DNA from 2 places in the Bacillus methanolicus genome. Region 1 is predicted to be linked to the other one. Evidence: a T-box and tRNA genes for the amino acid it is inferred to sense, from the RefSeq annotation. Region 1 holds a T-box; the other holds one or more tRNA genes.

The links. The T-box of region 1 lies ahead of leuS (leucine--tRNA ligase). A T-box ahead of a tRNA ligase gene usually reads a tRNA of that ligase, here a tRNA-Leu.
Region 2: it encodes a tRNA-Leu, which carries the amino acid that the T-box ahead of leuS (leucine--tRNA ligase) is inferred to sense. The anticodon was not compared.

What each region holds. Positions count from the first base shown of each region.
Region 1 covers NZ_PNFF01000001.1:2,296,614-2,301,040, reverse strand. The annotation lists gene C0966_RS11470 (alpha/beta fold hydrolase) at 1-746, opposite strand, end outside; T-box leader at 1,190-1,415, shown strand; gene leuS (leucine--tRNA ligase) at 1,558-3,975, shown strand; gene C0966_RS11460 (DUF3267 domain-containing protein) at 4,077-4,427, shown strand, end outside.
Region 2 covers NZ_PNFF01000005.1:1,698-6,124, reverse strand. The annotation lists gene C0966_RS18045 (GNAT family N-acetyltransferase) at 1-20, shown strand, start outside; tRNA gene C0966_RS18040 (tRNA-Arg) at 169-242, opposite strand; gene C0966_RS18035 (hypothetical protein) at 415-561, shown strand; gene C0966_RS18030 (FMN-dependent NADH-azoreductase) at 768-1,403, shown strand; gene C0966_RS18025 (ArsR/SmtB family transcription factor) at 1,488-1,856, opposite strand; gene C0966_RS18020 (SRPBCC family protein) at 1,856-2,287, opposite strand; tRNA gene C0966_RS18015 (tRNA-Ser) at 2,511-2,598, opposite strand; tRNA gene C0966_RS18010 (tRNA-Gly) at 2,640-2,710, opposite strand; tRNA gene C0966_RS18005 (tRNA-Pro) at 2,721-2,797, opposite strand; tRNA gene C0966_RS18000 (tRNA-Leu) at 2,902-2,984, opposite strand; tRNA gene C0966_RS17995 (tRNA-Ala) at 3,148-3,220, opposite strand; gene C0966_RS17990 (MgtC/SapB family protein) at 3,455-4,156, shown strand; gene C0966_RS17985 (DMT family transporter) at 4,282-4,427, shown strand, end outside.

The DNA of each region.
Region 1 (4,427 bases):
CAATGGCAGCTTTTTTCAAAAATCACTAACTCGGATTTTGGAATGTTTTCATGCAGATGCTCGCCGGCAGCAACCGGTACTAATTTTTCTTCTCTTCCAAAGCACAGCAATACTGGCTTTTGAATCGAAGATAACATAGGGCGGTAATCAACAATCGATTGATCGAACAGGATAGCACTTGCGATGGATTCAGGCAGTTTCGTCACTTCATCGATCATCCATTTTAGATCTTTTTCAGCTAATTCATTTTTAAACATAAGAGGAATAAAGCCATTTACAAAGTTTTCACGGTTATTCTGGATTTCCTGCATAAAATGAATCAGTGTTTCAAACGTAAAAGCTCCGATTGGGAAATCCGGCCATTTAAAATCAGAGGCCAGTTCATCAATAATGACAGTTCCAATAATATTTTCTTCTCCAAATTGCTTAATGTATTCCCAAACAACAAATGCACCCATGGACCAGCCTGCAAGAACAACATTTTTCAATTGAAGTTTTTCTATAAATGCATGCAAGTCTTTTGCATATGAAGAAATCGTATGTCCTTTATGGACATGGGAGGATTGGCCGTGTCCCCGCAAATCTAAAGATATGAACCGGAATTCCTTGCTAAAATAATCTTTTTGTTTATGGAAAAAACGGCTGCTCATCCAAACTCCGTGAATAAAGATAACCGGGGTTCCTGAACCTGAATCTTCATAATACAGTTCAACATCGTTTTTAATTGTATAAATGGCATATGGCATTCCCTCCTTTTTACTATTCATTAAAATATTAGATTTTTTTGTCAATATTCCTTTTTGAGGTAAAGAATATTAAAGCGCAAGTTCTTGATTGATCAAAAAGCATTTTCCACAAGTGAAAAGGAAGCTTTGAAAAGATCATTTTACATAAACATTAACGGATCATTAAAGAAACAAGCTAAAAAAGGTGTTTTCCAATTTCGTTGTGGATTTCGCGTATCTTGAAAAGCTATGTGTATGTTTGTCAGTACGAATGTATTCAATTTAGAGAAGACTTTTTAGTAAAGCTCATTGGAAATCATCTTTTCTCAAGCTGTTTCCTAATTTCTTTGTCACCTTTTCCTTAATGGAGATTATAATATCCATTACAGGCTCCTTAATGATTGGCCCGCTTGCATCCTGAAGGGAAATTTATTACAATATCAATATCCCTATAGTTAATATTGAGAAAGACAGTGAAAAGGAGTAGTAATGGTGGACTCGCCCGTATAAGAGAGTTGGCGGTCGGTGCAAGCCAGCCGGGCACATCATGAACTCGCCTTTGAGTTGCAAGTGTGAAAATGTTAGTAATGCTTGCCGTTTTCCGCGTTAAGGATGAATGAAGTGAGTGTGGTTGCACACTAATGTGGGTGGTACCGCGGGAGAACTATACATAATCCTCTCGTCCCTTTTTGGGATGAGAGGTTTTTTATATTTAAAGGTCTTGTTAATGAGTATGGTCGAAAAACACCATTTTGCACCCCTTAAATAAAGCTGATTTAAACGATCTCACCATAACGATTTAAATACAATTCAGTAAACAGGAGGAAAAACAATGAGCTTTGATCATCAGAAAATTGAAAAGAAATGGCAGAAATATTGGGAAGAAAATAAAACTTTTAAAACAAGCGAAGAAAAAGGCAAAAGGAAATTTTATGCTCTCGATATGTTTCCATATCCTTCAGGTGCAGGGCTTCACGTCGGCCATCCGGAAGGATATACCGCTACAGATATTTTGTCGCGCATGAAGCGGATGCAGGGATATAATGTTCTTCACCCGATGGGATGGGATGCATTCGGATTGCCTGCTGAACAGTATGCCCTTGATACGGGAAATGATCCGGCAGAATTCACGAAACACAATATTGATAATTTTCGCCGGCAAATTAAATCGCTTGGATTTTCCTATGATTGGGATCGTGAAATCAATACGACAGATCCGGACTATTATAAATGGACACAATGGATTTTCCTAAAGCTTTATGAAAAAGGACTTGCCTATATTGATGAAGTGCCTGTTAACTGGTGTCCTGCACTTGGAACTGTTTTGGCAAATGAAGAAGTCATTGATGGGAAAAGTGAGCGCGGCGGCCATCCGGTCGAACGCCGTCCAATGAAACAGTGGATGCTGAAAATTACTGCCTATGCTGACCGCTTGCTGGAAGATTTAGAAGAATTGGATTGGCCGGAAAGCATTAAAGAAATGCAGCGCAATTGGATCGGCCGTTCTGAAGGTGCAGAAATTACCTTTAACATCGAAGGTCATGACGGCACATTTACCGTATTTACAACCCGCCCGGATACACTTTTCGGGGCAACTTACGCAGTGCTAGCTCCTGAGCATGCATTAGTAAAAGAAATTACAACTGATTCGCAACGTGAGGCAGTTGAAAAGTACATCGATCAAATCAAGAGCAAAAGCGATCTTGAGCGGACTGATTTAGCAAAGGAAAAAACAGGTGTATTTACGGGCGCTTATGCGATCAACCCGGCTAACGGCGAGAAAATGCCGATCTGGATTGCGGATTATGTACTTGCCAGCTATGGAACAGGTGCGATTATGGCAGTGCCGGCCCACGATGAGCGTGACTATGAATTTGCGAAAAAATTTGGTCTCCCGATTAAAGAAGTAGTTGCAGGCGGAAATATTGAGAAGGAAGCCTATACCGGAGACGGAGAGCATGTAAACTCAGGATTTCTTAACGGTCTGAATAAGGAAGAAGCAATCAATAAAATGATTAGTTGGCTTGAGGAAAAAGGAATCGGCACGAAGAAGGTAACATACCGCCTTCGTGATTGGCTGTTCAGCCGCCAGCGTTATTGGGGTGAGCCAATCCCTATCATTCATTGGGAAGACGGTACAATGACGGCTGTTCCGGAAGAAGAGCTGCCGCTGACCCTTCCAAAAACAACAGAAATCAAACCGTCCGGCACAGGTGAATCACCTTTGGCTAACATCGAGGAATGGGTAAATGTTGTCGACCCAGTGACAGGAAAGAAAGGCCGTCGTGAAACAAATACAATGCCGCAATGGGCGGGAAGCTGCTGGTACTATTTGCGTTATATTGACCCAAGGAACGAAAATGCGTTAGCAGATCCTGAAAAACTGAAAGAATGGCTTCCGGTTGACATTTACATCGGCGGTGCAGAACATGCCGTTCTTCATCTACTATATGCACGCTTCTGGCATAAATTCTTATATGATCTTGGAGTTGTTCCAACAAAAGAGCCATTCCAAAAGCTGTATAACCAAGGTATGATTCTTGGTGAAAATAATGAAAAAATGAGCAAATCAAGAGGGAATGTTGTCAACCCTGACGATATCGTAATAAGCCACGGGGCTGATACACTCCGATTATATGAAATGTTTATGGGTCCGCTTGACGCTTCCAAAGCCTGGTCAACAAATGGGCTGGATGGTTCCCGCCGCTTCCTTGACCGTGTATGGCGCTTGTTTGTAGAAGAAGACGGATCGCTCAATCCAAAAATTCAAGAAACCGACAATGCTCAAGTCCTTGAAAAAGTTTACCATCAAACAGTTAAAAAAGTGACGGAAGACTTTGAAGGCTTGCGCTTTAATACTGCGATTTCTCAATTAATGGTATTTATTAACGAAGCATACAAAGCTGACGTTCTTCCGAAAGCTTATATGGAAGGTTTTGTGAAATTGCTCTCTCCAATATGTCCGCATATTGCTGAAGAGCTTTGGGAAAAGCTTGGACACAGCGGTACGATTGCTTATGAAGCTTGGCCGGCATATGATGAAGCAAAGCTTGTGGATGATGAAATCGAAATCGTTGTTCAAGTAAACGGAAAAGTAAAAGCAAAGCTGTTCGTGCCTGCTGATGCAACGAAAGAAACATTAGAGCAAATTGCGATGGACGATGATAAAATTAAAGAACAAATTGATGGAAAAACCGTTCGGAAAGTCATTGCTGTGCCAGGAAAACTCGTAAATATTGTCGCAAATTAACATGTTCATCCCCCGGTTTCCAATACGGGGGATTTTTTTTGGAACAAATCAGCTATTTTTTTCGTATAGTTTTTTAAAGAACAGCTGAATAGGGGGATAAAGTGGAAATCAAAAATATACGTGAGACAGTCGTGACCTTTTCTGTTTTGGCCGTAACAATCGTTTCATTCGCCTTAACAATTGGTTTGATCATCATTGCAGCTATAATGCATGGATTTCTTCATAACAAATCAGATTTTCAAATTACACTTGGCAGTTTTCTGTTCTTTATTGTTTGTTTCTTAATTGGTATTATTGTACATGAGATTATGCATATAATAGGTTTTCGGTATGCCGGAAAAGTCCCTTGGAATAAGATTGCATGGGGTATTGATTGGAAAAAAGGCGTTGCATATGCTCATAGCAAAAATGTGATCAAAGTAAAGGATATGAGGTTTGCTCTTATGCTGCCT
Region 2 (4,427 bases), on a different contig from region 1:
TTGCTCTTTTGCCATTGTAATAAAGTTTTAGATGATGGGTTTCTTCTCTTAATTACGATTAATCAAAAAGGGCCTGGCTCATACAGTCAGGTCCTTTTCATTTTCTCATAAAAAGAGGCGGGAATTGGTAATATCCGCCTCTTAATTGAATAGGTAAAAATAATATAACGTCCCAGGAGAGATTCGAACTCCCGACCTACAGTTTAGGAAACTGTTGCTCTATCCTGCTGAGCTACTGGGACATCAGTTTTTAATTATAATTGCTTTGGCAGTAAAGATCAAGACCTTCTAATATATAGAGATAATTATAAAAAAATAATATTTATTAAATATTCAAAATCTTTCATATTAATGATAAAATATATTTAGATAAATGTATATCGTTTGCCTAATAGTTTGTGGAGGTGAAAATAATTGGAACAAAAACCTATGTACTATGATGGCAGCGTACAGTTGGAAAATACGGTTTCTGATGAGTCTGCAGGAAATGATTATTTTGAGATAACTGATGAAATGAGAAAAATCATAGGTCGCAATCCTTATTCATTTGATAATAATTAGTAATATAAAAAGGATTTGTCATTTCAGGCAAATCTTTTTTATATTTATTCAGAGACAAAATGGTTGATTCGAAAAAAAAATTTTAGTATTATTTATCTCGAATTAAAAATAATTTAATTCGAGATATATTTTTTGACTATTATTTAGTTTTCTGATGAAAACTAAAATGTCAAAGAAAATTTAATAAAAGAAAGGTGAAAAACATCATGGCAAAAGTATTGTACATCACGGCTCACCCGCTAAATGAAACACAATCCTACAGCTTGGCAGCAGGAAAAGTGTTTATCGATACTTATAAAGAAGTCAACCCGAACGATGAAGTGGTTCATATTGATTTATTTAAAGAAAACATTCCGCAAATTGACGCAGACGTACTTAGCGGTTGGGGAAAACTTCGTTCAGGACAATCATTCGAAGAACTTACCGCTGAAGAAAAAGCAAAAGTGGGCCGACTTTCAGAGTTGTGCGAACAGTTCATCGCAGCAGATAAATATGTATTCGTAACTCCTATGTGGAACTTTTCATTCCCTCCAGTTATGAAGGCATATCTTGATTCAGTTGCTGTTGCAGGAAAAACTTTTAAATATACAGAACAAGGATCAGTTGGTTTGTTAACAGATAAAAAAGCATTGCACATTCAAGCACGCGGCGGTATCTATTCAGAAGGTCCGGCAGCTGAATTAGAAATGGGCCACAGATTCATCGACGCTATGATGAAATTCTTCGGCGTTCCTTCACTTGAAGGCTTATTTATTGAAGGACACAATGCAATGCCTGACAAAGCTCAAGAAATTAAAGAAAATGCAATTGCCCGCGCTAAGGAATTAGCCCATACATTTTAATCTTTAGACGAAAAAATAAAAGGTAAGCACATATTCGTCATATTGAATATGATTGCTTACCTTTTTTGGTCATTAAGACCGGTATCATTCATTCGATTCCTCATTGTTAGGTACTATAAGATTTAATTCGCCTATCTCTTCATTTTCCACAAAATGTTGAAGCATTGAAATCTTATTTTCCCAAAATTGCTCGAAAAAGGAAAGCCATTCTTTTAGTTCGAGCAGTGCGTCCGGTTGGAGCTTATAAAGCTTCTCCCTCCCCGATTTCTTGACACTGACAAGTTTCGATTCAGAAAGAACGCGTAAATGTTTCGAAACTGCTGTACGACTCATAGGAAAGTGCCTGCTTATTTCAGTGACAGGCAATTCTTTTTCAGCGAGAAGTCGAAGCATCTTACGCCGGGTAGGATCAGCGATTGCTTGGAAAATATCATGCTTTTTCGCTGCTGACATTAACCCTCAACTACTTTACGGAGTTTCTCTTTAACAATAGACTCCCAGCCATTGTTCATTCGGTTTCTTATGACGGATTGTGTTTCTCCCGGCTTTGTCATTATTTCATTCGGATCACCCCAACCGGAATGAATGAGTGTAAATTCCGTTTTTCCTTCCAATTCCTTTAATTCAAAAGAAACATGCCAACTTTCATCCCACGAAAAGGAAAGGCGGTGAGGCGGGTCAAGTTCAAGAACTTTGCAAGGTGATGGTCCAAAAGGTGACTGTAAAGTAAATTCATGCCCGACTTTTGGCTCAAAATTATTTGGCATAAACCATGCAGCGATGCCCTCTGAAGTTGCTACTGCTTCCCATACTTTCTGAATTGGTGCATTAAATACGGTTGTTTTACGGATGTCTGGAACTTTGCTTGGCTGATTTACTTCCATATGACTTACCTCCGTTTTTAAATAGATATGCAACCAAAAGGTTTCGTATTTAAGTATATAAAACCTTTTGGTTACATGTCAATTTCTGCTTCGAAGAAGGAAAAATTTGAATTCTTAAGCACCTAAAGTTTTTTCTGTTATAGAAATGCAAAAAATGCCGAGAAAAATCCCGGCATTTTCAATCTTTCTATAAGTTAAAAGTCTTTTTTTGCCAAACAATAAGCGGAGAAGGTGAGATTCGAACTCACGCGACGGTTGCCCGTCCTAGCGCATTTCGAGTGCGCCCCCTTAAACCACTTGGGTACTTCTCCAGAATGATAGATATGAATTATTTCGCCAAACTAGGCTGCAGAGCGGGTGATGGGAATCGCCCCCCCGCCGTCAGCTTGGGAAGCTGAAATTCTACTATTAAACTACACACGCATTTTTATGATGGTCGGGAAGACAGGATTTGAACCTGCGACCCCCACGTCCCGAACGTGGTACTCTGCCAAGCTGAGCTACTTCCCGATTGAGAAGCTTTAAAGGGAGTGGATGGATACAGATCCCTTTAATGAAATAATTTAAGGTCAATTTAAGAAGACCTCAACCAAAAAAGTTGAAGCCTGAAAAAATGCGTATGAAGGGACTTGAACCCCCACGGTATTACTACCACTAGAACCTGAATCTAGCGCGTCTGACATTCCGCCACATCCGCTTAATTGAATTTGTTAAACCGACGGTGAATAATATAGCATATTTCCAAAAAATTTTCATCTGTAAAGTATTAGAAAAAATGTAAGTTTGACTGAGTAATCCCATCTATCTTCAATAAAAAACACCATTTCAATTGAAATGGCGTTTCATCATAAGCTATTAAGTGGAGCATAGCGGGCTCGAACCGCTGACCTCTTGCATGCCATGCAAGCGCTCTCCCAGCTGAGCTAATGCCCCGTATGAGGTACAGAAGATATTATAGCGGCATTTTACTTTCTATGCAATAGAAAAATTTTTTAAAAAGCAGTTGAAATTTTGGTAAACTCTTTACAAACTTTGATTCTAATCATGTTTCAGTTTAAATTATTTAATAAATATTATGAAATCAATTAAACAGAATTAAAAACTTATCACTGTAATTATGTTATATATTAATAAAAAGATTTAAATACAGGTTAAAGGGGAGAGAAAATGAATCAGATTGTCGAATCGTTAATAAAAAATGAAGTGTTGGTAAAATTAATTTTTGCTGGATTAGCGGGTTTGGTCATTGGATTAGAAAGAGAATTAAAGGGGAAGCCTTTAGGTTTAAAAACATGCCAAATTGTTTCAGTTATGGCTTGTTTATTAACGATTGTATCTTATGAGTCCGCTTTTCTTTATTCTAAAGAATACTCTCGTCCAATGGATCCCGGGCGCATACCGTCGTATATCATTAGCGGAATTGGTTTTTTGGGGGCAGGGGTGATTTTACGAAGAAGCAATGAGGCTATATCAGGATTAACAACTGCCGCATTAGTTTTAGCTTCCGCAGGAATCGGAATATCTATTGGTGCTGGTTTTTACATAGAGGCTTTTCTAGGTGTTATTTTTATTATCGTTGGAGTAAAAATCATCCCTTTTTTGTTTGAGTGGATTGGACCAAAAAAGTTAAGTGAAAAAGAAATCAAATTTAAGATAATCATTGATAAAACAACAGATTTAACCAATTTATTGATAGAAATGAAAAGCAGGAAAATAGGGATAAAACGAATTAAATTAAAAGAAGAAAAGGATGACGTTACGATCAGTGGTATTATCACCACAAATAAAAATGTTTATACGACAGAAGTTTATCACCAATTGAAATCATTGGCAGGGGTTAATCAGGTGGAAGTTGAGAACTTGGAGTAACTGGAAAAAAGTAATGAGACCAATTTTCTCTTAGCATTTAAAAAATTAATAATTTCATAAGAATTACCCCTTTTCATGGTGTAAAATGGTGTAATTTTAAACCAAAGAGGCAAAGGAGTTAGACTATGCGGGATCAGAAAGTAAATCCATACCTTGCCCTCGCAATTGGGGTCATAGCAGTTTCAACATCCGCCATTCTTGTAAAGGTAGCTGCTTCGCCCTCGGGTGTAATTGCTTTTTATAGATTATTTTTTTCAGTTTTATTTATGCT